2 regions of the Xenorhabdus bharatensis genome follow, and region 1 is predicted to be linked to the other one. Evidence: predicted binding sites of a transcription regulator. Region 1 holds the regulator's gene; the other holds the start of a gene.
The links. The regulator Fur, encoded in region 1, represses iron uptake genes when iron is present. The targets are predictions, from matches to a motif close to ATAATAATGAGAACNACTATCAA.
Positions count from the first base shown of each region.

Region 1 (16,060 bases):
AGATCCTATGGAAGAAGATGATGCTCTTTATGATTTAGCTATTTCATTAGTTGAAGCAAGTGGAGTTGCTTTAAATAAAAAAAGAAATTTTGATTATTTTGCTGCGGAAAGGGCAAGAGAATATATTCACTCAAATTTAGATAAAAATATAACCTTAGACGAGCTTGAACATAACGTAAATCGTGATCGCTGGAGCCTTTCGAGAGATTTCAGGTTATTATTCGGGACAAGCCCTCATCGCTATATGACAATGCGCAGATTAGATATAGTAAAATCCTGTTTAATTGTTGGAGAGTCTATCACTGATGCTGCGCTGATAGCAGGCTTTTTCGACCAAAGCCATATGGCAAGACATTTCACAAAAACGTTTGGTTTAACACCGGCACATTGGCGAAATATAAACAGAAATAATCACCATAAAAACTTTATATGTTAATACAAGTAATATTATGAAGCATCTCCACCTTCAAATAGAAAATAAACAATTCTAAGTCGAATTTTTTTGTATCACCGAAAAGTGAAATCCAGTTTTCATATTATTTAAAGATGGAGAAAATGACGATCACGTCTTATATTAAGTTAATGCCAACAAAAAAATCATAGGCCATAAAAATGGCGACAATAGCCAGTATAGCGCCCATGAATTTATTTAGCTGATTAATCCATGAAGCATTTTTTATCTGTTTACCAATAATTTCTCCAAAGAGTGAATAAAGCCCTGGTGCGCCAGCTCCACCAATTGAAATCAATACTGATACTAAAAATATCATTTGTCCTGTAATATGAGCTGCAGGATACATAATTGTAGTGACCGGCAAGACGACAAGTATTCCTTTGGGATTTAATGCTTGAATTAAAAAACCATTCCAAAATGTAAGGTTTTTATTAGGGGTAATGTTTGTCTCTTTTTCATTCAACTGTATATTAGATGTCGCCATTTTAAATGAGAGATAAAATGTATATAAAGATCCAAGTAGTGAAATATAAGGGAGATATTTATGAGTGATAATGGCTTCTCCTGCATACCCTAAAAAAATAAATAACGTAAGCATTGCACAGCCTACACCAATAAAAAAGCCAATCGTTTTTTTAAATTGACCGGTTAAACCAGCATTCATACCCATAAAATTAACAGGGCCGGGGCTATACATTACACCAAAGGTATAAAGAAATATTTCCATAAAATCTCTCTAAATAAATTTAAATTCTTATAATTTTGCAATAGACTGCGATTAAGCCAAATTTAGATTTTTTCTGGAGTCAGGAGCGTCATCAGTTTAACCAGTAAAAAACCTATTATTTAAACTGAGTCTCGCACGGTAGAACAACAATAATCATTTGTGGAGATATAGTCCTTTTATTGCTTTATCTACCGATTTTTTTGGACCATGCACCGCGAGGCCAACGAAATTCATATTATCCACATCTTCAGATAAAAAAACTTCTCGGTTCGCTTCATCGTGACCTGTTGAAAACATTGTGTAGACATAAGGAACTAGAAGAAGAGACCGCTCCAAGCCTTTCCTATGAACGCGTTGAAGCGCATTAAGATCAGCACCAAAAATAAGCATAGGTTGACCGCACATGCTTCCATATTTATGACCAGAAGAGTCGATATAAGGGGTACCTATAACCTCCGGTGCAGATGAGGCAATGCCCGTTGCGAGGAATGCAACCACATTAAATTTTTGCCAGGTCTGTAAATCATCCCGCACTATGAAAGCAATTTTCGTATCAAACATTTTAAATCATTCTCCATGCGTTGCTATGTGAATAATATATTTAATTAACGGCAGCATATTTGTCTTGTACGTTTGTGCATCGATACGTTTCATACCTGATGGATCTTAAAAAGTCTCGGTTCAAAAGAGGTATTGAGTATGATTTCTATCACTTTTTTTATATAAAAAAGAATCGTAATGAAAATTAAGCCCTTCTACCAAGATTAAAAATTGCCTTATAGTCACATGTTGTGTAGGGTTATTTTGTGTTGATGCTATGTCATTTAAATCGTGTTATTGAAGCCGTATTGCTTAAATGATGTTGTTCATAACATGTTGTTTAAACGCATTTTAATATGTCAGAAACAGCCTTCTGTTCTGGGCGAAAAAATAAACTCGGACGAGGTCATTATTAATGAAAAGCATTAAATTACATACTTTGGCAGCATTTCTCATGGCGGCAGGGTTCAGTGCGGGTACTTGTGCAGAAAACATTCGTACGGAAATGACATCACAGCAGATAGTGGATTCACTTAGTCAATTAAATGTGAATTTCAGTATCGTAGACAATCAGGCCGGAGCACATGGGACGAATTGCGCCATTTTAGGTGCAGACTGGGCAGCTTGTAATCAGGTTAATATCATATTGACTAATGGTGATCAGAATATTGATTCTGCGGATTGGTCTCTCTATTTCCACAGTATTCGCCAAATTCTCAGAATTGATCATGAGCAATATAAAATAACTCATATCACAGGGGATTTGCATAGGCTGGAACCGACTGAAAAATTCAGGGGTATCAGAGCGAATGAAAAAATCATACTGCCAATTATCGGAGAATACTGGCAGATTTATAGCACCGATTTTATGCCGCGCTGGTATGCCACATCCGGTGATGCCATTCCTAAGGTATTGGCCAATACGGATACTGAAGATCTGAGTGCATTTTTATCTCCTTTTCAAGGAGAACAATGGAAACGAACCACAACGGATCATAATATTCTGATGACACCTGAAAACCGTTTTGAGAAAAATCGGCAGATGGTGCTAATCAGTGAAGATAAATTGCGCGGGAAGATTATTCCGACACCTAAAAAGGTGACGATTCACTCACAGGATGTCAATTTGTCCCGTGGCGTAAAATTGGAGCTGGGAGGGTTAAGTGGTCAATCAATCAAGGTGATTAGAGATCGTTTTGCTGCCCACAAGATTAAATTAACCGATAGCGGTTATCTGATTACAACGCAAATTAATGCCGACAAGTTTGCGGGTGACTGGCGGGTGAAAGGTGCTTATTCGCTGGATATCACCCCCAGAGGAACACATATAGTTGCTTTTGATCAGTCCGGCGTATTTTACGGCCTGCAATCGCTGTTTTCCCTGATCCCGGCTAATGGCGTGCCGAAAATTGCCACATTAACCGCACAAGATGCGCCCAGATTTGAGTATCGAGGCATGTTCCTTGACGTTGGGCGTAATTTCCATAGTAAAGAAGCTGTATTGCGCCTGTTGGATCAAATGGCTGCTTATAAGCTGAATAAATTCCATTTTCACTTAAGTGACGATGAAGGTTGGCGTCTGGAAATTCCCGGTTTACCGGAGTTAACAGAAATCGGCAGTAAACGTTGCCATGATTTAAGTGAGGTAAAATGTTTACTACCACAGTTAGGCTCAGGGCCGGACAGTAATAATATGGGAAGCGGTTACTTCAGCCGTCAGGATTACATTGATATTCTCGAATATGCCAAAGCCCGTCAGATAGAGGTGATCCCCGAAATTGATATTCCGGCTCATGCCCGTGCAGCGGTGGTATCAATGGAGGCCCGCTACAAGAAACTGATGGCACAAGGACAAGAACAAGCAGCTAATGAGTATCGTTTGCTCGATCCGACAGATACCTCAAATACAACATCTGTACAGTTTTATGATCGCCATAGTTATCTGAATCCATGTATGGACTCTTCCAAACGTTTTATTGACAAAGTGCTCAGTGAAATTGTCGCCATGCATAAAGAAGCCGGCTCACCGCTGACAACATGGCACTATGGCGGGGATGAGGCGAAAAATATTCGACTGGGTGCGGGATATCAGGATAAAGATGGCCCGATTGAACCGGGTAAAGGGATCATCAATAAGAAAATTGAAGATAAGCCGTGGGCAAAATCTCAGATTTGCCAAAAAATGGTTGCAAAGGGGATTATCAAAGATGTTGATGAACTGGCCAGTTATTTTGCGGTTGAAGTCAGCAAAATCGTCAATAAGCATGGCATTGATACGATGCAGTCATGGCAGGATGGTCTGAAATATGCGAAATCAGCTAAAGACTTTGCTACACGACATGTTGCGGTGAATTTCTGGGATACGCTTTATTGGGGCGGTGCAGATTCTGTTAATGATTGGGCCAATAAAGGCTATCGGGTCATTATTTCCAATCCTGATTATGTTTATCTGGATATGCCCTATGAGGTTAATCCGAAAGAGCGGGGTTACTATTGGGCTTCCCGTTTTAATGATGAAGCGAAAATATTCAGTTTTGCACCCAATAATATGCCCCAAAATGCTGAAACTTCGGTGGATATCAACGGAGACTATTTTAATGCAAACAGCGGTAAACGCTGGCCGGGGGCATATGGGCTGTCAGGGCAGTCATGGAGTGAGACTGTACGTACTGATGAGCAGATGGAATATATGATTTATCCGCGATTATTACCGTTGGCGGAACGGGCATGGCATCAGGCTGAGTGGGAACAGAATTACCAGCAGGGAAGGGAATATAAAGGCGGGATTACACGGTATGTAGATACCGATAAGCTCAATAACGACTGGCTGCATTTTGCCAATCTGATGGGGCAGCGCGAAATGGCTAAACTGGATGAAGCTCATATTGCGTACCGTCTGCCGATACCCGGTGCAAGAATTGTAGCCGGAACACTAGAAGCGAATATCGCCTTGCCGGGCATGACCATTCAGTATTCATTGGACGATGGAAAAACATGGGAAAGTTATGATGATAGACAGCGGCCGCATGTTAATGGGCATGTAAAAATTCGCTCTGTCAGTACTGATGAAAAGCGTTTCAGTCGGGTGGAAGAGGTACCTTCTGAGTAATCCTAAAATAGGACATTAAAAGCAATCTGCCGATTAGTGTCAGCTAATCGGCAGCAGCTTCTCTGACAGGGTCAGACACGAGAAGTAGCAGTAAATGCTGACTCCTTATCGTGCTTTTACATCATGTAACGAACCGTCTTTGCGACAATCGCCTGTAGTGCAGTGACCATACAGGTATAGACTATGATTTGACAGCTTGATTCCATAACGTGTTGCGATATCTTTCTGACGTTCTTCAATGGATTCATCGCTGAATTCAATCACTTTACCGCAGTCGAGACAAATTAGATGGTCATGGTGATGTTGTTGAGTAAGTTCGAAAACCGATTTACCGCCTTCAAAATTGTGGCGTGTAACAATGCCGGCATCATCGAACTGGTTCAACACGCGATAGACAGTGGCGAGGCCAATCTCTTCACCGATATCAATCAGTTTTTTGTAGAGATCCTCCGCACTGACATGATGGCATTCTGGGTCCTGTAGCACTTCCAGAATTTTCAGGCGAGGAAGTGTTACTTTAAGTCCAGCATTTTTCAATGCTTTATTGTTGTCGGTCATGCGGATTCAGTCCTGTAGCTTGAGTTTAGTGAACTTAACAATACATACCCATCGTTTTTCAAATCGCCTTTTTGTTGGCTATTATACCCCTTCATTTCTGTCACATAGTGAGCTATGTTCCAGAGGATGAGTATCCTTGCCATCGTGATGCGACTCAAAATCCATAAGTTATGGGTGTATCGTGAGAGAATCATGATTTAGTTTCACGTTGTAGATTATAGGCATGGATATTGAAAATGAAAACCATGCCTATCGCGCTATCATGACACATTATTCGGGAATTATCCTGTGCAAAAGACGTTTCTTGTGTCTATCAGACGCCAGAAAGTATCTATAAAACGCCAGAACAATTTTATGCGCCAAGGATTTCTGACAGGCTCATTTCAGCCGTGATCTGTTTTACCCAAGTTTCAACACGTTCATCAGTCAGTTCTGGCTGGCGATCTTCATCAATGGTGAGACCAATGAAGTGCTTATCGTCTGCCATTCCTTTTGATTCTTCATGATGATACCCTTCGATTGGCCAGTGACCAACGATAATTGCACCACGAGGTTCGATGACATCGCGAATGGTGCCCATGGCATCACAGAAATACTCTGCATAATCTTCCTGATCACCGCAGCCGAACAAGGCAACTAATTTTCCATCAAAATTGATTTCTTCCAGTGTCGGGAGAAAGTCATCCCAGTCACATTGAGTTTCGCCGTAATACCAGGTTGGAATGCCTAGCAGCAGGATATCGAAAGCTTCAAGATCTTCTTTGCTGCTTTTGGCAATATCGTGGACTTCCGCAACATCAGCACCGCCCAGTTTTTCTTGGATCATTTTGGCAATGTTCTCTGTGTTGCCAGTGTCGCTGCCGAAGAATATACCTATTATTGCCATAAAGTGGATTAACCTCTTGTTTTATGTGTAGTTAAGTTATACACGTCACGCTGAAATCAGCAGGAGAAAAATATCAGTTTTAATAAACGAAAAAACTTTATTTTGACCAAACATCAATGACAAGTCTGTCAGATTTGTGTGGTAGCGCCGTATCACGCTGTTGAATTAAAGCCGTTAATTGGTAAGGTTATTTTCTGTTGCTAACTGAGCCAGCAACATCTGTTCAATCAATTCACTGCGGCTGATATTACGCTGTTTTGCCAGATGATTCAGTGCATCGACAGCATCTTCATTAAGTTTTAGCTCCACCCGGCGAAGTCCTTTGACTTTATCCCGGCGTAGCTGATTACGTTTATTGATCCTAAGCTGTTCATCTCTGGACAGCGGACTTGTTTTAGGTCGCCCAGGCCTGCGTTCATCTGCGAACAAATCCAGTGTGGTGCGATCAGTTTGTTCTTTTGCCATAAATTCAATTGATAAAGGGCGTGTACCAATAATATAGCCGGCAATGATACCTTAGCTGGGCGCGTGTCGCTACTGGTTGATAGGAGAGATTATCAGGATTGGGTATAACAATAGTGGTTAATAAAGTATCGTGAAACAGATAATGTGGAAAAGGAACCATTCGTACTGATTAAGGTCATTCCCTTAATCAGTACATGGATACGTGCGTTATCGCATAAAAACCTTTCTTATCATATAGGTAAGAGAATCAAGACGTTGCTGCCATGCAAAATCAGGTTCCATGATTTGCCTGCCGATGGAACCATCAACAGTGATCATCAGCCAGGAAGCGGCCTGTTCAGCATTAATCTGCGTATCAATTTCCCCATTTTCAATGCCTGTGCTGATTAGCTGGGTTAAATGTTCGCGGACTTTTTTCTCATTTTCGATAAATATCTTATTAATAGCCGGGTTCCGGCTTGCTTCAGCAATAATTTCGATACTGAGCCGGGCATAACCGGGTTCGTTATAGAGTTCTACCAGCTTTGCTAACAACTTTTCGATAGTCACGATCACTGAATTTTCATCATAACAGGCAGCCAGAATTTCATCGTAGTCATGGCTATCTTCTTCTGCAATAGCCTCAATAATGGCATTTTTGGTCGGGTAATAATGAAACAGGTTTCCGGGACTCATGCCAGCCGCTTTGCAAATTTCTGCTGTTGATGTTGCATGAAATCCTTTTTCGATAAAACAGGAGATAGCTGCATCAATAATATGCTTACGTTTTTCCCGCTGTTTTTCGGTCTGTTTTTTCACCTTATATTCCTCCAAAGGCTGGGTACAGAATCAGAACGATTCATATCAGTGATAATTAAGATCGTCTTTTGTTACCGATGACAATTTCCTGAGACGTGGAATGATATAATTTTTAAAATCATCCATATAGCTATAAATAACGGGCACAAACAGTAAACTGAGTAAAGTTGAGCTGAGTAACCCGCCAATAACGGCGATAGCCATGGGAGCACGGAAATTGGTATCCGCACCACTGGTCAGAACCAAAGGGATCATGCCGGCAATCATGGCAATTGTCGTCATGATGATCGGCCTGACACGTTCTTTCCCTGCCTGAATGATGGCATCATTGCGTGACATGCCAGAGCGGGATTTTTCGAGAATAAACTCAACCAGTAAGATGGAGTTTTTACTGACAATGCCCATCAACATTAAAATACCGATGATAACGGGCATATCAATCGTGGCATTATAAAGAAGCAGAGCGATAATGGCACCACCGATAGCAAACGGCAGAGCAACCAGAATAGTGACAGGCTGTAAGAAATCTTTGAACAGAATAATCAGGATAGCCAAGACCATCAGGATACTGAGCATTATGGTGGTGAAAAAACGGTCGAACATCTCATTCATGTATTCCACATCGCCATACTCAATTCTTTTGACTTGTGGTGGTAATTTGTCCAGCGTGGGTAACTGATTAATCTGTTCTAATGCCGTGCCGATAGCTATGCCGTCAAGATCTGCTTCAATCACGGCTTTACGTTGTCTGGAGATGCGTTCTATGGCATCAGGCCCTGAGCTGAAGGTAATATCTGCAACAGATTTAATCGGAACATTAATTCCTGATGTACTACTGACATACATATTACGTAACACGTCCAGATTATCCCTGTCTTCTTTGGCTAATAAAACGCGGAGCGGCACCTGCCTGTCAGGTAAATTAAATTTAGCGGTATTGGCGCTGATTTCACCAATGGTGGCGGTTTTAATAGCAGCACCAATCGCATCGGTCGTTACTCCTGCTCTGGCGGCTTCCGCAATATTGGGGGTGATAATTATTTCTCGTCTGGGTAAAGGCTGTAGGATCTGAATATTCTTTAAGCCGTTTAATTGCATCATTTCCTGACGTAACTGCTGTATTGTCTGAGAAAGAACCTCCGGGTAGTCGCTGGCTAAAACAATGGAAACATCTCTATTACCGTTACCGCTGCCAAAGTTATATCGAATATCTGGCGTTGCACTCAAAATAGGTGCTAATGATTCTTCAAATTCCTTTTGTGATAATTTCCGATCATTAATCGGCACTAAATTAATAATAATAGTGCTTTTACTTTGACTGATATCCCCGGCGGTTCCTTCAACCCCTGCAATAGAAAAGATATCTACAATTTCTGGCCGGTCTTTAAACTGCTTAATAATCTTCTGTAAAATTTCATCACTTTTGGCTACCTGTGTGCCGGGAGGCGATTCAATATCTACTTTAGCGATACTGATATCCGATTTGGGTAAAAAACCGGAGGGTAGTAGCTCAATCAGGCTTAATGAGCCCAAAAGGAAAACAAGGGCTAAGGCCAAAGCTGTTTTACGAAATCTGAGTGTTTTATCGAGAATAGCCACATATTTGTTGATCCATTCCGGCGTCCTGACTTTATCTGCTTCGCTATGTTTTTCCGATAAGGCTTTTTTAGCCGACGCCTTTTTCGGTAATAACAGGTAAGCAGACATCAGGGGAGTGACCAATCTGGCCACTAACAGAGATGATAAAACAGCGGCTGAAACAGTAACGCCGAAAGGCACAAAATACTGGCCGACAAAACCGCCAACAAAACTGACCGGCAGAAAAACGGCAACAATCGTAATCGTAATCGCGATGATGGCAAACCCGATAGCATTGGAGGCTTTGATCGCGGCAATATAGGGTCTTTCACCTCTTTCGATATATTTTTCTATATTTTCGATTTCGACTATCGCATCATCCACTAAAATTCCGATTACCAGTGTTAATGCTAATAGTGTGATGCTGTTTAATGTGTAGCCAAATAAATGCAGAATAACAAAAGTGGGCAGGATAGATAACGGCAGGGCAATTGCAGCAATTAAGGTTGCCCGCCAGCTTTTAAGGAAGAAAAATACAACAATGACCGTTAATATGGCACCTTCGATCAGTGTTTGCATCGTGGCATTATAACTGGCTACAGTGTATTTCACATTTGATGAAACGAGTTTGATATTAATATCAGGGTACTCTTTTTGAATTTTTTTTAGTGCTTGTGTGACCCCTTTTTCGACGATGGTATCACTTGAACCTTTGATACGGTAGATTGCAAAACCAATAACAGGTTCACCATTCAGACGTGCAATAGTATTTGTTTCTGAATGCGAATCTTTAATTGTGGCAATGTCACCCAGTGTGACCCAGTTATTATTTTCTAATGGAAATTTTAATTTGCGTAAATAATCAATTTGATTTTTGGCACCTAAAATACGGATAGCATGCCCCTGCCCGGCGATAACCATTTTCCCGCCAGGAATATTGACATTACTCTGGAGTAATAAGCGGTTAATATCGGCAACACTGATTTTTAATGCAGCTAATTTTACCGGATCAGGCTCAACTAATATTTCTCTGTTTGTGCCTCCTGAGCGGCTGACTTTTTGTACGCCGGGAACAGTTAATAAATGCTTACTTAATTTATCATCCACAAACCAGGATAATTCAGTCAGGCTTTTATCCTTTGACTGAACAGCATAATTCAGAATAGAACCACCTTCTACATCAATACGGTTTATCAGAGGCTCATCTATAGTTTGTGGTAATTCTGCCCGTATTTGGGTGATTTGTTCCCGAATATCATTAACGGCGACATTGGGATCAACGGTCAGATTAAATTCAATAATAGTAATAGAAACACCATCAGTAATGGTTGAATTAATATGCCGGATCCCGGGTAAACCAGAAACTGCCCGTTCGATAGGCTGGGTTACTGCATTTTCCATTTCGGAAGGAGACGCGCCATTTTGTGCGGCAGTGACCGTGACTATCGGGAAATTAATCACGGGGTTGGCATTAATGGGTAACTCGGAAAAAGAGAATAACCCGGCAATTGTCAGAGCCAGGAAAATAACAATAGTAGGAATTGGCTTTCTGATGGCCCATTCTGATAATTGAAACTTCATTTTATTTTCCCTGTGGCTTAATAGAAACAGTATCCATCTCCTGTAAGAATGGAGATGCAGAAATAACAACTTTATCGTTTGCTGATAACCCCGATTTTATTTCTATCCAATCACCAAAAATACGTCCTATATTAAGCTGTTTCTTTTCGACCACATTTTTTTTACCAACAATAAAGACACTGGCTTTATTACCGTTGGTAATATTAACCGCACTATAAGGGATGGCATTAATATTTTCAGGTTTAAACTGAAAGAAAGCATAACCGAAATCACCGGGTCTGATATCTGCGGAAACATTCTCAAGAGCGATCCTGATAGTTCCTATCTGAGTAACAGGATTAATTTTTGGCGAAATATACCTGACTTTGCCCGTTATTTTTTCACCTTCGGTGAGCGTTATCGTTGTGGGGAAACCGACCCGGATCTTTTTTAATTCAGTTATATAAGCTTCAGCAGAAAATTCGTACTGATTATCAGTGATAAGTTTAAATAGATAATTAGTATCGGTGGTCATACCCACTGTTGCTACTCGTTCGCTGATAACTCCATTATTAGGGGCAAGGATCGTCGTTTTAGCCCGCTGGCTTTTTTCTTCCTGCAATAGAGCCTGTAACTGACGATATTCAGCTTTTGCTGCATTCAGGGCGGCTAGTGCGGAGTTTGCTTCCATTCTATATCTTTCAAATTCACTGGCTGAAATGACGCCTGAACTGATTAGCGGTTTTACACGCTTTAGTTCAGATTGTGCCTGACTGTTTACAGCTTCGTTCTGTTTTATCAGGGACAGGGATTGTTCGAGTTTGGCGCTGGCCTGCCTGACTTTTTCATCCTGAATGGGTGTTTCCAGCATAGCCAGCACATCCCCTTGTTTGACATGATCACCTTCTTCGACCAAAACATGCGTAATGATAAGTTGAGTTAGCGTAGGGCTAATGACAACCTCATTTTTGGCGACAATAGACCCTAATATATTAACGGTAGGAACAAAGGGAACAGACTGGATTGTCGTGGTTGAAACATACATCTGTTCCGTGGATGTCTGGGCGTTTGTATTGAAAATGAGAATAGAAAAACAAAAGCCAAGAAGGGGTAACAAATTTCTTGCCATTTATCGTCCTTACTAATGAGCAGAATGCTTAAATTAGCGCCTATATTTTTAGATAGATTAGTCTATCTAAAAAATGAGTGCAAACATTTTAACCGCATTCTAATCTGAATTGCTTTGTACGAAATTAACTATAATTTGTGTATGGGATTGACATTTTTGTTCTCTTACCAGCGCCAAAAACAGATAAGAGAACAAAAGAGAAGCAGGGTTATTGTAAGGACAGAAGTTCTTCGCGGCTGAGACCAGTACTTTTCATAACCCGTTCAATATTGGCACTGTTTTTTAAGAGGTTTCGGGTAATGTTAACTGAAGCTCTATTGGGTTTTCATTGAATACAGCACATCAGACATGTTTAAACGTCACTGGCGATCAATAAGTGAAGAGTTAGTCAGCTCTAACGTATTAAACTTATAAAGTTTATTAATTTTTTTATTTTTTAATAAAAAATAATTATTAAAACACCAAAGTTATAATTTGACAAAATTAAAGTTAATACCTATGACTTATATATGGGTGGAAATTTTAATCTGGTACTAATCTTGTAATTATTTATTAAAAAATAACAAGTTGGTTTTTTTAAAACAAAAAATTATATGTAAGGTAATTATTATGACTACGAAAAAAAAATCAAAATGCAATTTTACATCCGTCACTAAGTTTATGAAAAACTATGACATGAAAAGTAATAATGAACATAATATAAATAATAATTTTGAAACTATAGAGAATAGGGATGCAGGAATTGAGGTTTTTTATCAGGAAGTTGGAAATAATGTCAATGTCATTAATATGTATCCCAATACTAATGGAAGTGGATACAGTCGTGAAAAGCTCCCTATTGAAATCAGTAATTATTATAATATAAAAAATATATATTTAACTACATTTGATAATGGTAGAATAATCGTATTTTATATAAATGGAAATTACATGAAATATATTTATGAGAATGAGAAAATAGACGGTGAACGCTGGATTTTTAGTAATGAAAAATATGATTTATCAAAATATTGTGATAATGGTGATGTTAAACATACTCTTAATGAAATTAATATAAAAACCATTGTAAAGGGTGGTAAAGAGATGATAGAAATCAGTCCAGTCTATTTGGTTAAAGATAAGCGGTCTGATAATATAGTAGATTCAAATAATAGAAACAATATTATAAATCGGTTAAAAATAAATAAAGTAGAAGATGATTGTAAAAAATCATTAAATTTTACCAATAAAAAAAGAAGTGATCCTGTTATAAAATTTGAGCCAGATTTCATCAATGTACTTGGAGGATCCGAAATAACTAATTCTATACTTATAGGAAATGATTATAAGGAGCTTGTTAGGTTTTATATAATATATAAACCTAATGATCCCTATCATACTTTTCTATGTTATAGTTGTTCAATGAAAAATAAAGCCTATTCATACGCACGTTATTCTAGTAAGGATTCCATATTAGACGGAAAAATAAAAAAAATAGAGAAGTTAAAACAAATTGAATATGTTGATAATGGGGAGAAAAAAAGTAAAATTTACTGTAAGATTTATACGGAATATCTGCATCAGTATATTATTTCATTACGTATTGATGGTGATAGAGTATTAATTGATAAAGTCATCTCTGAAAAAGATTTAAATATAACACCAAAAGGTAGAGATATCTTTGATTTTAAATTATCACTTGACATTAAAAATAGAACGCATTTATTTCTAGATTATAATGAAGATAAAAGCCGTATACATGAATCTATCCTATATCATATGATGGAGGATAATAAATCGCCTACAGGATGGAGTGATCCGACCCGAATTAATACACAGGTAATGTCATATGATAATACAGTATATAACACACTCTCGATCATATCAGGTGGGGTTAATGTCTTTTTTGTTGATAAAAATAACACCTTTATTCGTTCAATGTGGTCACGTGAAAATGATCAATGGATTATTAGTGATATAACACCAGGCATAGGTAGAACCATAAAGGAAATTATTTCTTATAGCACAGAATTATATATGAAAGATAAAGCAGGATTTCCATTAGTTAATGAACCTGTAGAAATATCATCATCTGCGCAAACTAAGCTGATGGTTAATGGTGATACATATTTCCTTGATAAGGATCAGAAAATAGAAATTAGGACGAATGCCCGTGGGAGTTTTACCATTATACAACCCGCTGAACAGTTAGGTGTAGCAGCATTATCATTTACTTTGCCTCAATGTGATCTTTCTCCTGTTGCTATTCGTCAATATGCTGATATCAAAAAACGTCTGTCTACGTTAACGGGTGATGAATTAGTCAATGCTAAGGATAGTGAAGGCAATCCGTTATTACCTAATAAAATTACGAAAAAAGTTGCAGATTCGGTAGCGGATAGTGTGAGGAGGTGTATGGAGCTTGTTGATACAGCCCCTAAATTACGCAGCACATTTAAAAAAGAGCCTCATGTTGGAACATATCTTACTGAAACATTACTTCAGTTAGAGACATTGAATGTACCTGAACAGTACCAACCATGGATGCTTGATTTAAGTACAGGCATACCCATTTACTGTGAATTAAGCGAGAAAGATATTCAAGATAAACTAACTAATCTATCTGGTCTTTCTGAGTGGTTTGGTAGCATAGGAAATTTTATTTTAAATATAAAAAATGAAATTTTTGAGATTTTGGATTTTTCAATTTATAGAGCCGGTGAATTCGTATTCACATTTATTGAAGATGGCGTCAGGAAAGTTTTTAATGGAGTGGTGAAATTTGCTAATGATGCTTTAAATATAGCATCGGAGATTTTTAATTTTATAAAATTAAAAACGGAATTAGTTATTGAATTTATTGGTTTTGTTTTTAATTGGAAGGATATTATGAGAACTAAAAAGGCTATTTCTCATTTATTATCTATGCAAAAAGGAGCGCTGACAGGAATGATTGAAAAAGAGGGGAGGGAATTTAAAAAAATTTTAAAAAAAACCAATGAAATTGACAACAATAATTTAGATAAGGTGATTAAATGCATTGAGGGTAAAAATGTTAGTTATTACAATGCTAAGATGAAAGTGTATGAGGATAAAAATCCTAAGCTTCATAAAGATCTAGACCAAGCTTTTTTTAATAATTTTTTACTGGAAAAATTTCTTAATAATAATTATAACAATCATTTTGGAATATCATCCAATGAAAATCAAGTTGGACTCTTGGTTGATTCTAGTAATAGGGCAATAGATAATTTCATAAAAGAGACCAAAAAGTACAGTGATAAATTTTTACAATCTGAAGAATACGGATCGTTTTCTGATAAATTAATTAAACATCAAAATATAGATTCTATTTTATCAATGTCAATAATAGAGGTATTTAATTCTTTAAAATCATTAATGGATAAAGGAATAAGAGATGCTGTTGGGTTATTTGAATCAATTATGGAAATAATTAAATCTATAGCTGATGATTTTTGTCATTTTATGGACACACCTTTAGACATTCCTTTTGTGTCAAGTTTTTTTAAATTTATTACAAATACTGAAAATAATCCAAGCTTAAATGATTTTTTATCATTGCTTATTGCTATACCAACAACCATTTTGTCAAAATTAGTATTAGGTATTCAATTGTTTCCTAATGAAGAAAGTATCTCAAAGTTTAAAAAAGAAATTAGTTTGAATAAATTCTTGGATATCATAAACCCAAAAGATAATCATTTAATTGTTCTCACTAAATGTATTTCAAAAATACAGAATGAAAAAAATACTAGGGATTCTGAGATTGTAAAAATACTAAAAATTATTAGCACAGCTTTTTCGTTTTTTTCATCATTATTTGGAATGTTACGTGTAGTGGGATTTACTTTTTCAAAAGGTTCCAGTGGCGCTATTCAGAAAGAGATCGTGGCAATGATAAATGTATGTGATGCTTCGCTCTCTATTGTAAATTTATTTATTCTTGCAATCTATTCTTTCAATGATGAATTTTCGATAATTATTTGGTTAGCATCTTTAGTATTAACCTTAACTTATCTAATATGTGGGTTAATAATTATTTTTAATCCAAACTTACCAGATTTAAAAGTAACTAGTGTAAATATTGTAATTTTTACAGTGAATATCTTAATCGGATTAGTTATATTTATTAATTCTATCGTATTTCTTGTTGCAAAAGGCTTATTTTGGATGGATGGTTTGTCAGGTATTTTACTTGGACTAGGAAAGATTTTTAGTTTAGGTGCTCTTCTGGGTACTCAGGCTGCTATCTTTAC
Region 1 covers NZ_JBBMXG010000007.1:102,652-118,711, reverse strand. The annotation lists gene AAC855_RS08620 (AraC family transcriptional regulator) at 1-436, shown strand, start outside; gene AAC855_RS08615 (LysE family translocator) at 570-1,181, opposite strand; gene AAC855_RS08610 (DUF2000 family protein) at 1,335-1,742, opposite strand; gene AAC855_RS08605 (beta-N-acetylhexosaminidase) at 2,137-4,830, shown strand; gene fur (ferric iron uptake transcriptional regulator) at 4,936-5,388, opposite strand; gene fldA (flavodoxin FldA) at 5,741-6,274, opposite strand; gene ybfE (LexA regulated protein) at 6,449-6,739, opposite strand; gene AAC855_RS08585 (TetR/AcrR family transcriptional regulator) at 6,947-7,537, opposite strand; gene AAC855_RS08580 (efflux RND transporter permease subunit) at 7,583-10,696, opposite strand; gene AAC855_RS08575 (efflux RND transporter periplasmic adaptor subunit) at 10,698-11,804, opposite strand; gene AAC855_RS08570 (hypothetical protein) at 12,414-16,060, shown strand, end outside.

Region 2 (16,060 bases), on a different contig from region 1:
GGGTTAAACAATACGAACGCCTGTATCTTGGCAAAATCACCGCTTCCCGCAACACGGATAATGGCATCCTGAACCCCGTGTTGTTTTCTCAACGCGATTTCTATTTCACCCAATTCAATTCGATAACCACGGACTTTGACTTGATCATCCTGCCTTCCCATATAAATGAGAGAGCCATCTTCAGTCATACGAGCCATATCGCCGGTCAGATAGGCTCTTTTCCCCTTTCCGTTGATATCAGGGACATACCGTTTAGCTGTTTCAACCGGATTATTACGATATCCGGCTGTCACACCTAACCCACCAATCAGGATCTCACCGACCGTTCCTTTAGCCACAGGACGCAGATTCTTATCCACAATACTGATGCTGGTGCCGGGAATCGGCTCGCCCAACTGTACCTTATCTCCTTTTTTCATGCGGAACGCCGTTGACCAGATTGTTGTTTCTGTCGGGCCATAAAGGTTCCATAAAGTGCCACCAGAGGCGGTTAATTGATCGGCCAAATCTTGTGACAAAGCCTCACCGCCGCAAAGCATGCTCATATCAGCCCGCGGCTTCCAGCCTGCATTCAGTGCCATTGACCACGTTACCGGAGTTGCCTGAGCCAGAGTAAATTGAGGATCAGAGAACACCCGGGACAACGCCATCGCATCACGTTGAGTATCAGTGGGTGCAATGTAGATACTGCCCCCATGAACAACCGTCAGCAGTAACTCAAGGACTGAGATATCAAAAGAGAAAGTAGTCAGCGCGAGCATACGGTCATGCTGGTTAACTGATAATAATTTGCCCAGTGAGCACAGGAAGGCTGCCAGATTATCATGCTGTACCTGCACAGCTTTCGGTAGCCCGGTAGAACCGGAAGTAAACATGACATAGGCCGGATGATCGCCTAATTCAGGAATAACGACATCTTCCGTTATTTCCTCAACTGTATAGGCAAGATGCTCCATCGGAATATGTGTTGATGCTTTCAATCCCGCAGAGACCGTTTCATCAGAGACCAGAGTACTCGCTGGTAAGCTGGCGAGAATATCATTCAGACGTTTTTCCGGCATCATGGTGTTAAGGGGAACATATACTGCACCGATCTGCCAAGTCGCCAGCATCGTAATAAACCATGGAATACCCCTCTCGGCTGCAATAGCGACATAACTTCCCATTGTTACGCCATAGGAGCGTAAAACATTCGCTGCGCTGATAACGCGTTGCTGTAACTCACCAAACTCCAGAATTCCATGCGGATCTGAAACAGCAATATCATGCGGTGCTATTTTTGCCAGTTTTGCTAACCGGAATGGTACATTATCAAACCATGGCTGAAGTGTTTTTTCCATATAGCTGATATTAATGCCATTAATATCAGAAGAATGAGAGAATGAGGATTGCTGCCCAATAAATGCTGTGTGTAATATTGCCTTGTGTGTGTAAGTATTCATAATGATGTTCTCATTCTGTTCTCCATTTTGTTTCATCATTTTTTATGATGAATGGAGATATTTATGCTGTTAGTCAATAAAGTTCAGTTACTGTCCACATCTGGCGCCTACAATTACCTTATGTTGACCTTCACTGAATAAAAAAAATAAACTTCAAGAAAATTATTTAAAATTAAAGAATTATTATTTAATATTTATTTACAACTTTTAATTAATTACACAATTAGCCCATAACTGGATTTTTTTACTAGTGAATAGTGTGTATTACGCCTTATACACCACTTTATCACTTTGATATAACTTGTTTTTATTTTATAAAACAGCCATTCATCCCTCATAAAACCCTGCTTCGAGAGCATGAATAACCATTTGTAGTAATATCTATTATTTCTGAATCAAAACTCAATCATTTTATTTATAACCGTGTTATAAAAAACGCAAAATATGTCAATAAATATAATCCAGATTATTAAATAAAAAATAACAGCAAAAAATAGTCAATATCAGTTAAGAAAACAGGCAAAAAATATCACGCTTTCATTCATCACCATATGTTCAGATAATCTTATATTTTTTCAAATAAGATTCGTATTATTAAACGGCGAATATATTCCCACAATAATCATAGTCCTTTATGACAAAAAGAAAATAAACGAATGGAATACGCTCACAAATAACCAATAAACATTCTTAACTGTGACGGAAATCACGATAATTAAAATAAAACTTATTTCCAAAAAGCCATAAATCGCTCAAAATTGCGGACTTTACGAAATTATATCCATATGTTAGCGATACTTCACAGATATATAAGTCTGTTTTAGCTATTCTTTCTTTCGATATAGAAAAAAATAAATTGAAACTTTCGTTTACTGCTGGTCACTACTAAACAGTGGTGATTCGCTCATACTAAAAAGTCATGTGGAGACAAACATGTTAAGTATATTCAGACCGGCGCCTCACAAAGCCCGGCTGCCTGCGCAAGAAGTAGATCCACTCTATCGTCGCTTGCGCTGGCAAATTTTTATGGGGATTTTCTTTGGCTATGCTGCTTATTATTTGGTAAGGAAAAACTTTACGCTGGCAATGCCATATCTGGTAGAAGAAGGCTTTTCTAAAGGCGATCTGGGTTTTGCTCTGTCAGGGATCTCAATCGCATACGGCTTCTCAAAATTCATCATGGGTTCCGTTTCCGACCGTTCTAATCCCCGGGTTTTCTTGTCGGCTGGCCTGATACTTGCGGCAGCCGTAATGCTGTTCATGGGCTTTGTACCTTGGGCAACTTCAAGCATTGCGGTCATGTTTGTCCTGTTGTTCCTGTGTGGCTGGTTCCAGGGTATGGGATGGCCTCCTTGCGGTCGTACCATGGTTCACTGGTGGTCACAAAAAGAGCGTGGCGGGATCGTTTCTATCTGGAACTGCGCTCATAACGTTGGCGGTGGTTTGCCACCATTACTGTTCCTCCTCGGTATGGCGTGGTTCAATGACTGGAAAGCAGCTCTCTATATGCCAGCATTTGCAGCTATTCTGGTTGCTTTAGTCATATTGGCCCTGATGCGTGATACACCGCAATCCTGTGGCTTACCACCAATCGAAGAATACAAAAACGACTATCCACCTGACTATACAGAAAAAGATGAAAAAGAACTGACTGCAAAAGAAATTTTCATGCAGTACGTTTTGCCTAACAAACTCCTGTGGATGATAGCTATTGCCAACGTATTCGTTTACTTACTCCGTTACGGTATCCTTGACTGGTCACCGACTTATCTGAGAGAAGTTAAGCACTTTGCACTGGATAAATCTTCCTGGGCTTACTTCCTGTATGAATATGCGGGTATCCCCGGTACGCTGTTGTGTGGCTGGATGTCGGACAAAGTATTTAAAGGAAACCGTGGTGCTACCGGCGTGTTCTTTATGACGCTCGTCACTATCGCTACAATTATCTTCTGGATGAATCCGGCAGGTAATCCTAATGTTGATATGATCTGTATGTTGGTGATCGGCTTCCTGATTTATGGCCCTGTTATGCTGATTGGCCTACATGCTCTTGAGCTGGCACCGAAGAAAGCAGCAGGTACTGCGGCTGGCTTTACAGGTCTGTTTGGCTACCTCGGTGGCTCGGTAGCTGCCAGCGCTATTGTTGGTTATACCGTTGATTTCACCGGTTGGGATGGCGGCTTTATGGTCATGGTTGGCGGCAGTATTCTGTCTGTCATTTTGCTGTTGTTTGTTATGCTACTTGAAAACAAACACAAACAGGAAATAGCACAAGCGCAGAACCGCTAATCAACAAGCTGTTTTAAATAAAGCTATTCCCGGGTCGCCACTGTTTCATCTCGTTCAACAGTGGCGACAATAATACAGTAACACTGTGTTCCCTCTTATATTCAGTATTCTAAATTCATATAAAACACCATTTAATTACCCATAAACACCTTCATTACCACAAGTGGAGAACCCCAATGCACACCCCTGTTAAAACAATTATGGCCGGTCTTCTGTTAGCTTCATCAATGTCAGGTATTGCACATGCAGCAGATAAAATTGTTATCGCGCATCGAGGAGCTAGCGGCTATCTGCCTGAACATACTCTTCCTGCTAAAGCGATGGCTTTTGCTCAGGGCGCAGATTATCTTGAACAAGATCTGGTAATGACCAAGGATAATGAACTGGTCGTTCTACATGACCATTATCTTGATCGCGTCACTGATGTTGCTGAGCGTTTTCCGAACCGCGCCCGTGCTGATGGTCGTTACTATGCCATTGACTTTACCCTGCCAGAAATTAAGTCACTGAAATTTACTGAAGGGTTTGATATCAAGGATGGCAAAAAAGTACAAAGCTATCCCGGTCGCTTTCCAATGGGAAAATCAGATTTTCGCATCCACACTTTTCAGGAAGAGCTGGAATTTATTCAGGGTATGAACAAATCTACCGGAAAGAACGTCGGTATCTATCCTGAGATCAAAGCACCGTGGTTCCATCGTCAGGAAGGCAAAGACATCACTGCAAAAGTGTTGGAAGTGCTGAAACAATACGGTTACACCAAAAAGAGCGATAACGTTTATCTGCAATGTTTTGATGCCAATGAGTTGAAACGTATTAAAAATGATCTGGAACCAAAATTGGGGATGGATCTGAAACTGGTTCAACTGATTGCTTACACTGACTGGAATGAAACCTACGAGCAGAAATCCGATGGAACTTGGCATAACTACAGTTATGACTGGATGTTTAAACCGGGTGCAATGAAAGAAGTCGCAAAATATGCTGACGGTATTGGCCCCGATTACCACATGCTGATCGCCAATGACTCTACACCAAACAACATTAAATTAACTGGTATGGTGAAAGAAGCTCACGCCAGCCATATGGTGGTACATCCATATACTATCCGCATTGACCAGCTACCCAAATATGCCACCAGCGGAAATCAATTGTTTGATATCGTCTTCGATAAAGCCAATGTCGATGGTGCATTCACCGATTTCCCTGATTTAGCGGTGAAATTCCTCGAAGAACATCACGAACATAAGTAATTGATTCTTTATTCATTTAATACCCCGCCGCAAGTGGCGGGGTATCATACACAATGGAATTCAAGATGCGTCGCGGCGGGAAGGGAGAGACAAATTAGTCGGGAACGAATTTGCCCAGCCAAAGGCTGGCCTCCGGTGAGAGGCAGGAGCCTCTCAGTCCCCCCGGGAGTATAGATAACCGTATGTTTATAAAAACGGTGACCGGGATGAGTGAGCGCAGCCAACAAAGAGGCAACTTGAAAGACGAAGTGTATAAATCAGGAAATTCCTACCGGGAATGCAATCACTTCACTGATTCGCTCAGCCCCCAGAGCCAGCATAATCAGTCGGTCAACCCCTAATGCTACACCCGCACATTCCGGCATACCATGTGCCAGAGCTTCAAGCAAATACTCATCAATCGGCTGTACAGGCAACCCCATTGATGCGCGTTTGCGGTTATCCTGTTCAAAACGCAGACGCTGCTCATTGCTGTCCGTCAGTTCACGGAAGCCGTTCGCCAGTTCCATTCCCTTGAAATACACTTCGAAACGCTGCGCAACACGATGATCTTCTTTACTGATCTCTGCCAGCGCTGCCTGCGAAGCAGGGAAATGATAAATAAATGTCGGCTTTTCAATACCAATGTGTGTTTCAACACCCATGGTAAAAAGCAATTGCAGTAAAGTATCCCTGTCTTCTTCACGATCAGCGATATTGCTGAGATCGAGTTTTGCCGCCACTTCACGTAGTTTTTCTTTACTTGCTGTCAAAGGGTCAATATCCAGATAACGAATAAAAGCCTGCTGATAAGAAAGGGATTCAGCGCTTTCACAATCCAGAATTTGCTGTAACAGGTCATCCACTTCATTCATCAAGCGGTACATATCATAGTGCGGACGATACCATTCCAGCATCGTGAATTCAGGGTTATGGTGGCGTCCCGCTTCTTCATTGCGGAAACTTTTCCCCATCTGATAAATGGAGCCACTGCCTGCGGCCAACAGACGCTTCATATGATATTCGGGGCTGGTCATCAGATACAGGGGAAGACCATCTGCTGCACCCGGCCCGACAAACTGGGTCTGAAAGGGAACCAGATGGACGTCAGTGACAGTCGCCTGACTCATGGCTGGGGTTTCAACTTCCAATACCCCACGCTCTGCGAAAAAGCGCCGTATTTCTGCCAGAATTTCTGCCCTTTTCAATAGGTTGGCGATAGGGGCAGTTGGCTGCCAATCCGCGACTTCGTTCATGTTCAAATGACTCCACGATAAAACAAAACGCGCAGTTTACTCATATCAGCGCCGCCAGACAAATTTTCGACATCAGTCAGAATGCAACACAACTTGAAATCCATTGTGCATATAAGATAATTATTTTCATCAAGCCTGAATATTACTCTTTTTTCCTGTATTAAAGATATCTAAAATAACGTATAAATTGCTATTACACCCACAAGATTATCTACACCAGTAAAATAAATTCTTGAACTATCAATATATTCATCGCTATATGTCACTATAATATTATTATCTGCACCGTAAAAATCAGCAAAAATATCTCCTTTGGTTATCATCACCACCAATTCTTTTACATCTTTTTTTAAATTTTTATCATTAGTTGTTTCAGTATTATTTAAAATCCCTTATTTTTTATAAAAACCCTCCCATAACAAAAAAACAACTTACTTAAAGATGAATGATTTCATATGGTAAATAAAACCCCAAACACCTATATATAAAATTAGTCATTACATTCCATTGAGTTAAAAAAACACCCTTTCGATTTTTAAATTAACAGGGAAGCATTATTGGTGTTAATATTTAAAAATACAAAAGTTTATTTACCTGATGTATAAAACAAAGTTGCTCTAAAAAAGCATTTTGAGCGTCAACGTAATCTGTTGATTTTTATTCAACGACATCTTTTCTATAATCATTGTTCTACAATAACCACCAAAAACTATTCATCTCAATTAAACAAAAACCCATCCAATATGAACAACGCTAATTAATTTAACAGAAAATTAATAAAAAACAGTCAGATGAATACAAAACTTGTTTTAGATCAATTTTTATTGGTACCAATTCGACCAAAGCAGTGTTCATGTCAAGTTTACTTTCGCCACTATTCGTTATAATCATATCAGATAAAAAATAACAGACAGTGCTCCTAACTCGTTAAGTTACAAAAAATACTTACAACACTGCGTCAAACAAGAAAAAACACTCTGCAAAGTAGCAAGGTCACAAATGACGAGTGATAACGCATTAGGCTTTCTGGCTGAAGTTTATTCATTTCACTTGAAACAATGGAGAAGCACAGTGCAAACCTTCAATGCTGATCTAGCAATTATCGGAGCCGGTGGCGCAGGTCTACGGGCCGCCATTGCTGCGGCTGAAGCCAATCCCCAACTCAAGATTGCCCTGATTTCAAAAGTGTACCCTATGCGCAGTCACACCGTCGCCGCAGAAGGTGGGTCAGCCGCAGTCACTCAATCTCATGATTCCTACGACTTTCATTTCAATGACACCGTATCCGGCGGTGACTGGCTGTGTGAGCAGGATGTGGTTGAGTATTTTGTCAAACACTGTCCGACTGAGATGACCCAGTTGGAGCAATGGGGTTGCCCGTGGAGCCGTAAAGAAGACGGTTCCGTGAATGTGCGTCGTTTCGGTGGTATGAAAATCGAGCGCACATGGTTTGCCGCGGATAAAACCGGCTTCCATATGCTGCATACACTGTTTCAGACCTCACTCAAGTATCCGCAGATTCAGCGTTTCGATGAACATTTTGTCCTCGATATTCTGGTTGATGAAGGCCGAGCGCGTGGCTTGGTTGCCCTGAATATGATGGAAGGCAGTAAAGTTCAGATTCGCGCAAATGCGGTCATTATGGCTACCGGCGGTGCAGGCCGTGTCTATCGTTACAACACGAATGGCGGCATTGTCACCGGCGATGGCATGGGCATGGCTTTCCGGCATGGTGTTCCACTGCGCGATATGGAGTTTGTGCAATATCATCCAACCGGCCTGCCGGGTTCCGGCATTCTGATGACCGAAGGCTGTCGGGGTGAAGGCGGGATTCTGGTGAATAAAGATGGCTATCGCTATCTACAAGATTATGGCTTAGGGCCTGAAACACCCCTCGGCCATCCTGAAAATAAATATATGGAGCTGGGACCACGCGATAAAGTTTCGCAGGCATTCTGGCACGAATGGCGGGCAGGACGGACGATTGCAACGCCGCGCGGTGACGTTGTGCATCTGGATCTGCGTCATCTGGGTGAGAAGAAATTACTGGAACGTCTACCTTTCATCTGTGAGCTGGCGAAAGCGTACGTTGGCGTTGATCCGGTCAAGGAGCCTATCCCTGTCCGCCCGACAGCACATTACACTATGGGTGGAATCGAAACCAATCAACAATGTGAAACCCGTATCAAAGGGCTGTTTGCGATTGGTGAATGCTCTTCTGTCGGCCTGCATGGTGCAAACCGTCTTGGCTCTAACTCATTGGCAGAACTTGTCGTCTTTGGTCGTCTGGCTGGTGAAGAAGCGGCCAAATGTGCTCAGGAAGCGCCTCCCGCCAATGAAAATGCACTGTCTGCACAGGTTCTCGATATTGAGGCTAAACTCAATAAACTGCTGAATCAACAGGGCGGAGAAAGCTGGGCAAAAATCCGCGATGAACTGGGAACGTCAATGGAAGAAGGTTGTGGTATTTATCGCACCCCTGAATTGATGCAAAAGACGATTGATAAGATTGCAGAGCTGAAAGAGCGCTTCAAGCATATTCAAATCAGTGACCGCTCCAGTGTATTCAATACTGACCTTCTCTATACCATAGAACTGGGATTCGGGCTGGATGTGGCGGAATGTATGGCTCACTCCGCGATAAACCGCAAAGAATCCCGCGGGGCCCATCAGCGCCTTGATGAAGGCTGTACCGAACGTGATGATGAGAACTTCCTGAAACACACACTGGCTTTCTATAACCCGGAAGGTGCACCACATCTGGAATACAGTGATGTGAAAATCACTAAATCCCAGCCTGCAAAACGGGTTTATGGTGGTGAAGCCGCTGCACAAGAGAAAAAACAGAAGGAGCAGGCGAATGACTGAGATGAAAAACCTGAAAATGGAAGTCATGCGCTATAACCCGGAAACCGATGATGCGCCTTATTTCACAACATACGATGTCCCTTATGATGACCAGACTTCGCTGTTGGATGCGTTAGGCTATATTAAGGATAATCTGGCTCCTGATCTGTCTTATCGTTGGTCCTGCCGCATGGCAATCTGCGGCTCCTGCGGCATGATGGTCAACCGCGTACCAAAGCTGGCCTGTAAGACTTTTCTGCGCGACTATCAGCACGGGCTGAAAGTGGAAGCCTTAGGGAATTTCCCGATCGAACGGGATTTGGTTGTGGATATGACGCACTTTATTGAGAGTCTGGAAGCCATCAAGCCCTATATCATCGGTAATGACCGCAAACCCTCTGATGGCCCGAATGTGCAAACTCCGGCACAAATGGCGAAGTATCATCAATTCTCCGGATGTATCAACTGTGGCCTGTGCTACGCAGCCTGCCCTCAGTTCGGCCTGAATCCTGAGTTTATCGGCCCTGCTGCCATCACGCTGGCACACCGCTATAACCTTGATAACCGTGATCATGGCAAGAAAGAGCGTATGCCGCAAATCAACAGTGATAATGGAGTCTGGTCCTGTACTTTTGTCGGTTATTGTTCTGAAGTTTGCCCGAAACATGTCGATCCGGCAGGAGCAATTCAGCAAAGCAAGGCTGAAAGTGCAAAAGATTTCATTATCTCCATGCTGAAACCACAATAAGGGAGGTGAAAGTCATGACAACAAAACGTAAACCTTATACCCGTGGCATGGAGCCTACCTGGTGGCAAAAATTAGGTTTTTATCGTTTCTATATGCTGCGTGAAGGAACGTCTGTTCCTACTGTCTGGTTCAGTATTCTGGTGCTTTATGGCCTGTTTGCCCTGAAAGCCGGCCCTGAAAGCTGGGGGGGATTTGTCTCTTTTCTGCAAAATCCACTGGTATTGTTGATCAACATTATCACCTTGCTGGCTGCATTATTGCATACCACAACCTGGTTTGAACTGGCGCCCAAAGCACTCAATATCATTGTTAAAAATGAAAAAATGGCACCGGGACCTATTATCAAACTATTGTGGGCGTTCACTATTATCGCGACTGCCGTGATCCTTGGCATAGCCCTACTCTGACCTCAAGGAGGATCTGATGAATCAAGTACCAAAACGTTCCGATGAACCTATTTTCTGGGGGTTGTTTGGCGCTGGTGGTATGTGGAGTGCTATTGTCGGGCCAGTCATTATCCTGCTATTAGGCATTTTACTGCCATTAGGATTGGCACCGGAGGCGCTTTCTTACGAACGTATTCTGGCTTTCTGCCAGAGCTTTATTGGGCGTGTTTTTTTGTTGCTGATGATAAGTCTGCCACTCTGGTGCGGCTTACACCGCATTCATCATGCTATGCATGATCTGAAAATTCATGTTCCTGCCGGTAAATGGGTGTTTTATGGCGCTGCCGCAATTCTGACTGTTGTAGCTCTGATTGGTGTTTTTACGCTGTAGTTAAAAATATATCATTGAAAGATATAGTGATGAGCCTGCGGTTTAACCGCAGGCTTTTTACTCAGCGTTATATCTCGTTTCTTAGAACTTATAAGAAACCGTCGCTTTATAAGCGCGCCCCTTCTCTTGCTGACCTTTATAGGTGTTCAAGTAGTAAGATTGTTCGTTGTAACGTTTATCGAAGATATTATCGATACCAAACTGGAGTTCAGTGTTTTTAAATGCGCCTGAGGTTGGTGCCCAGGAAATATGCATATCACTGACGCCAAAGCCTGCTTTATGAATATTTACAACCTTGCCATCATCTGTCCCATTTGCATTTGTTGAGCGGACAAATCGGGAATTCCAACCCAGTTCAATATCTGTTTTATCAAATAGGTAGCTTCCACCCACAGTGAAAGAATCACCAATAGATGGAGTAAATTCTAATCTTCTGTCAAACAGCATACTACCCTGAACAATTTTGTTATTTGCTTTGGCGTAAGTTGCTCTTAAAGACCAGTTATCCAGTTTATATTTGGTCGCTAATTCAAATCCTTCCAGTCTGGACTTAGGGATATTATTAAGCGAACTTTCGGCTAACGTGGTAGCCAGATTTTTGAAATTAGTCTGGAATACTTTACCAGTAAAAGTGAATGAATCATTTTCAGCAAAAACAGATGGATAAGTACCGCCAACACCCGTTTCCAGATTGTAACCCGTTGTCGCTTTCAGGTTGGCATTGTGGTTACTCGGACCCATGCCGATTTCTTTACCCAATGGGCCTCTGAAGAGTTCAGTATAATTAGCAAACAACGTTGTTGACGCACCCAGCTCGTATTTCAACCCCAATGCTTTTGAGAAATGAGCATAGGTTCTTTCAAAAGGCTCACTCTTTTTATTAATAGTATTGTATTTATAATGATCCCATCTTACGCCAGGAATGAAATGCAAATCAGCAAACTGAATATCATCCTCTAAATAAACAGAAGATGATTTTCCTGCTTCTACCACTTTGTTATATGTATTTTTTTCTGCCTCTGTATACGCCATTCTGGTATCGAAATACTCATAGCCATAAGTGACAGCATGGGCTAGTTGATAAGTATCAAAACTAGAAACGTTACGCGCTCTGATACCCTGAGTTTCGGTAATTGTGTCAAAGCCTTTGCCCGGGCCACCGACTTCCCTCATATGGTTGAAGACTTGTTCTGTATAATAAGCGGAGATTTTCAGATCAATGAGGTCATTACCAACCGGCACATATCGGTAAGCAATATTATAAGCATCACGCTCTGAAGCGTATTTCCCTTTTCTCCCTTTATTCACATCAGGGCCAAAGTTCAATCTGAAATTAGTGTCGGCATCATTCTGATAATGTTCTTTTGAGACATTGATATACTGCTCATCAGTCAGATTGAATTTCGCTTTTAATAAATAGTTGATCAGTTTCCCATCGGTAGAAATGGATTCTTGCCCGGCTTTATCCCTGCCCGTTTTAGCATCACTCATATTGCGATGGTTAAAATAGCCCAATAAATCTACAGCGCCGATTCTTCCATAAGCGGCCAAAGACTTCTGGAATTCCGAGCCATTACTGACATAGCTTAATTTTCCTTTTGCACCAAATAAGCGACCCGGTGCTAATAAATCACCAGCATCAACCGTTTCAAATTTTAATGAACCAACTAATGCTCCGGTATCATAGGTAATACTGTTCGTACCCACATTGATATCAATTTGCTTCAGCATTTCAGGATCAATGCCGTAGCTCCCTGCATGGTGAAAGTGATAGCCTTCCTGTCTTGCACCATCAATCGTCACATTGATAAATTGATCATCCATGCCACGGATTTTAAAACGCTGCCCTAAAGCGCTAGGGTGTCCGGCTTGTACGCCCGGCACATTTTTTAATACTTCCCCGACACTTTGTGCCTGTCTGACTTTAATTTCGTTACGGCTGACTTTTCCACTGTCCTGTTCTGCACTGTTACCTGCAATAACAACAAGTGTATCGCCTGTTGAGGATGATTTTCTGGTTGATTCTTCGGTATGTGCCACTGCGTTAGTCGAAATAGCGATGGTCAACATAGATGCTGACATCAAAGGAACACACAAACCACTTTTAGCCATGCTTGCGTAAATTTTGGTAATTTTAGACATTTATTTTTTAGTTAAAATATTATTGAGAAGCATTATTATTTACATTCATAAAAGAAATGTAAATAACATTAAGTGATTATCGTCAGATTTTACTATCTGGATTAGGTAGGATGATGCCTTTCAGTCCCGCTCGGCCAAGCAAAGACTGATTGCCGATATAGATCCTCAAAAGCAGATTTCATAGATGGGTATAAATTTAGCGTCAATTTATACCCATTTAATTTTTCAAATAACCAGACTATTCAATGTTCGCCAGAATGCTTTCTACCTCCTGATAATCACCTTCCTGAGCTCGGAATGTGACTTTTCCTGAGCGATGTGCATTTATCTGCACTTCCATTTTCATGGCTTCCATGATGGCAATCACATCTCCTTCACTGACTTGCTCTCCCTCCTGTATTAGCCACGAATGCAGAATACCGGATATGGGGGCTTTTACCTGATGAGGATTTTCTGGTATTTGTTTGACTACTAGCGGAGACGATTGTGGCTCACCTGTAGGCACTAAAGGTGTTAATCCTGCCAATAAATCCGTTGGTAATCCCATTTCATGCCGACGGCCATCAATCTCAATAAAGGTACGGATGATATCTTTGCTTTCAGCTACATCCTGACGTGGTAAGGCTTCCAGTTGATTGGTAAATTCTGTCTCAATCCAACGGGTATGGACGTTAAAAGTCTCTGCTGATGCAAAATCAGAATGTTCAATCACCGCCTGATGAAAGGGTAAAACGGATGCTACGCCACTGATTTTAAATTCTCGTAACGCCCGACGCGCACGGGCAAGAGCCTGTTCACGCGTTGCTCCTGTGACAATCAGTTTAGCCATCAATGAATCAAAGGTTGTCGGAATGACAGAGCCATTGATTACGCCTGAATCTAAACGAATACCGGGACCAGAAGGTGGGGTAAATTCGGTAAGAGCGCCAGATGCAGGCAAAAAGCCTTTTCCGGCATCTTCCGCATTGATACGAAACTCAAACGAATGCCCACGAGAAACAGGCGTTTCCTGAATGCTTAATGGGTAGCCTTCTGCGATTCTCAGTTGCTCAATAACTAAATCAATTCCAGTTGTTTCTTCCGTCACAGGATGTTCAACCTGCAAGCGGGTATTCACTTCCAGAAAGGAGAGTGTTCCGTCAACACTCAGCAAAAATTCAACCGTTCCTGCTCCGACATAATTAGCTTCTGCACAAATCGCTTTTGCCGACTGGTGAATGCGCTCCCGTTGTTGCTGAGTCAAAAAAGGTGCCGGAGCTTCTTCTATCAGTTTCTGATTCCGACGCTGTAAGGAGCAATCACGGGTTCCTAAAACAACGACATTTCCGTGTTTATCTGCAATTATCTGTGCCTCAATATGACGGGGCTTATCCAGAAACTGTTCAATAAAACATTCACCACGACCAAATGCAGCTGTCGCCTCACGTACCGCAGAGTGATACAACTCCTCAATTTCATCGTGTCGCCATGCCACTTTTAACCCACGGCCCCCACCACCAAATGCGGCTTTAATCGCTATCGGTAAACCCTGCTTTTCAGCAAAAGTGATAACCTCCTGCGCATTTTTAACCGGCTCTGCCGTTCCCATGACTAACGGTGCTCCAACTTTCTGAGCAATTTGCCGGGCCGTGACTTTATTCCCTAATATATCAATCGTATCGGGTTCCGGACCAATCCAAATTAAACCAGCTTCAATAACAGCGCGGGCAAACTCAGCCCGTTCAGATAGAAAACCATAGCCGGGATGTACCATCGTAGCCTGCGCTTGCTTTGCGATATCCAACAAACGAGGAATATTGAGATAGGTTTCTGCCGGGCTATTCCCTGCCAGTGAATAGGCTTCATCCGCCAGTTGCACATGCAGTGCGTTGATATCTGTATCAGCATAAACAGCAATTGTCCGTATGCCATAATCACGACAGGCACGAATAATACGAACGGCAATCTCCCCGCGATTGGCGATTAAGACTTTTTTTGTAATTTTATTAATACTGTTCACAGTGGTATTCATTGCAGCTCTTCACTCCCCTGAATGTCATGAAACTGATTGATGGGATTAAATCTAATTTTGGCATTGATCGGAATTTGGCCTGCAAGATCAAGGTCATAATCAGCCACTGAAGCAATAACGGGGTATCCGCCTGTCACAGGATGATCCGCCAGAAATAAAACAGGTTGCCCGCTGGCGGGAATTTGTATCGCACCAAGGCTGGTTCCTTCGCTTGGCAGCTCTGCATGATTAATGCGTGATAACGAGCAATCTCCCTTCAATCTCAAACCAATCCGGTTCGATTGTGGCGTAACCTGCCAGATTTGATTTCGCAATATATCGATGGATTCCTGAGTGAACCAGTCAGTTCTAGGGCCAAGAAATATATCCAGTACAACAGTCTCACCTTTATTGGGCATCACAAATTCCGGGGTCTCTGAAACAGACACCGCTGAACAATGCGAAGTCTCACCTATCGCTAAATTATCCCCCGCCTTTAACGGCGCAGGGCCAATATTAGACAAAGTGTCAAATGAACAGCTGGATAGCACCTTTGGAACAATAAAACCGCCTCTGGCTGCCAAGTAAGAACGCATTCCTTCATGTGGGATACCCAATATGATTTCATCACCATCATTTAAATCAAGAGGTTGGTAAGTGCTTAGGTGAAGCGACTTTCCTTGCGGGGTTTTAATTTGAATCGGACATAAAGCGCCAGTGACAGAAATAACCATTTGCCCACGGGCAATGGCTTGAAATCCTCCCTGCGTAATTTCCAGACAAGCTTGATCAGAAGGGTTACCCACTATGCGATTTGCACTGCGTAAAGCACTTTTATCCATCGCACCTGATGCAGATATGCCCAGCCTTGATTTACCCAGACGCCCTAAATCCTGAAATAGAGTCTGTAATCCTGTGGATTGAATTTCTAAAATACTGGCGTTATCCGCCGGAACAAGTGAATCAAGAACGGGTGTTGCAGGTAAACTGACTGTCACTGTGGAGTGTTCTGCATTACGGAATCGGATACGGTAACCGGGCTGTAATAACGCCGGTTCCATCCGGGATAAATCCCATATTCGTTCGGATGTCGTCCCAATGAGTTGCCATCCTCCGGGGCTTGACTGCGGGTAAATACCACTAAATTCTCCCGCCAGAGCAACTGACCCCGCCGGAATACGGGTTCTGGGCGTTTTGCGGCGGGGAATATTCCACGAAAGACTTTCAGATATCATGTAGGCAAACCCCGGAGCAAATCCGGTAAATGCAACGATATATTCATTATCCGTATGCTGTTGGATAACATCCTGTACCGAAATCCCGAGGATATCCGCAAC
Region 2 covers NZ_JBBMXG010000028.1:2,142-18,201, reverse strand. The annotation lists gene AAC855_RS19250 (amino acid adenylation domain-containing protein) at 1-1,442, opposite strand, end outside; gene glpT (glycerol-3-phosphate transporter) at 2,376-3,731, shown strand; gene glpQ (glycerophosphodiester phosphodiesterase) at 3,908-4,984, shown strand; gene epmA (elongation factor P--(R)-beta-lysine ligase) at 5,242-6,219, opposite strand; gene frdA (fumarate reductase (quinol) flavoprotein subunit) at 7,291-9,087, shown strand; gene AAC855_RS19225 (succinate dehydrogenase/fumarate reductase iron-sulfur subunit) at 9,080-9,814, shown strand; gene frdC (fumarate reductase subunit FrdC) at 9,829-10,221, shown strand; gene frdD (fumarate reductase subunit FrdD) at 10,235-10,591, shown strand; gene AAC855_RS19210 (TonB-dependent receptor domain-containing protein) at 10,673-12,703, opposite strand; gene AAC855_RS19205 (ATP-binding protein) at 12,972-14,744, opposite strand; gene AAC855_RS19200 (5-oxoprolinase subunit B/C family protein) at 14,741-16,060, opposite strand, start outside.
Region 2: the regulator Fur is predicted to act here: its motif matches at 12,750-12,772, upstream of AAC855_RS19210 (TonB-dependent receptor domain-containing protein).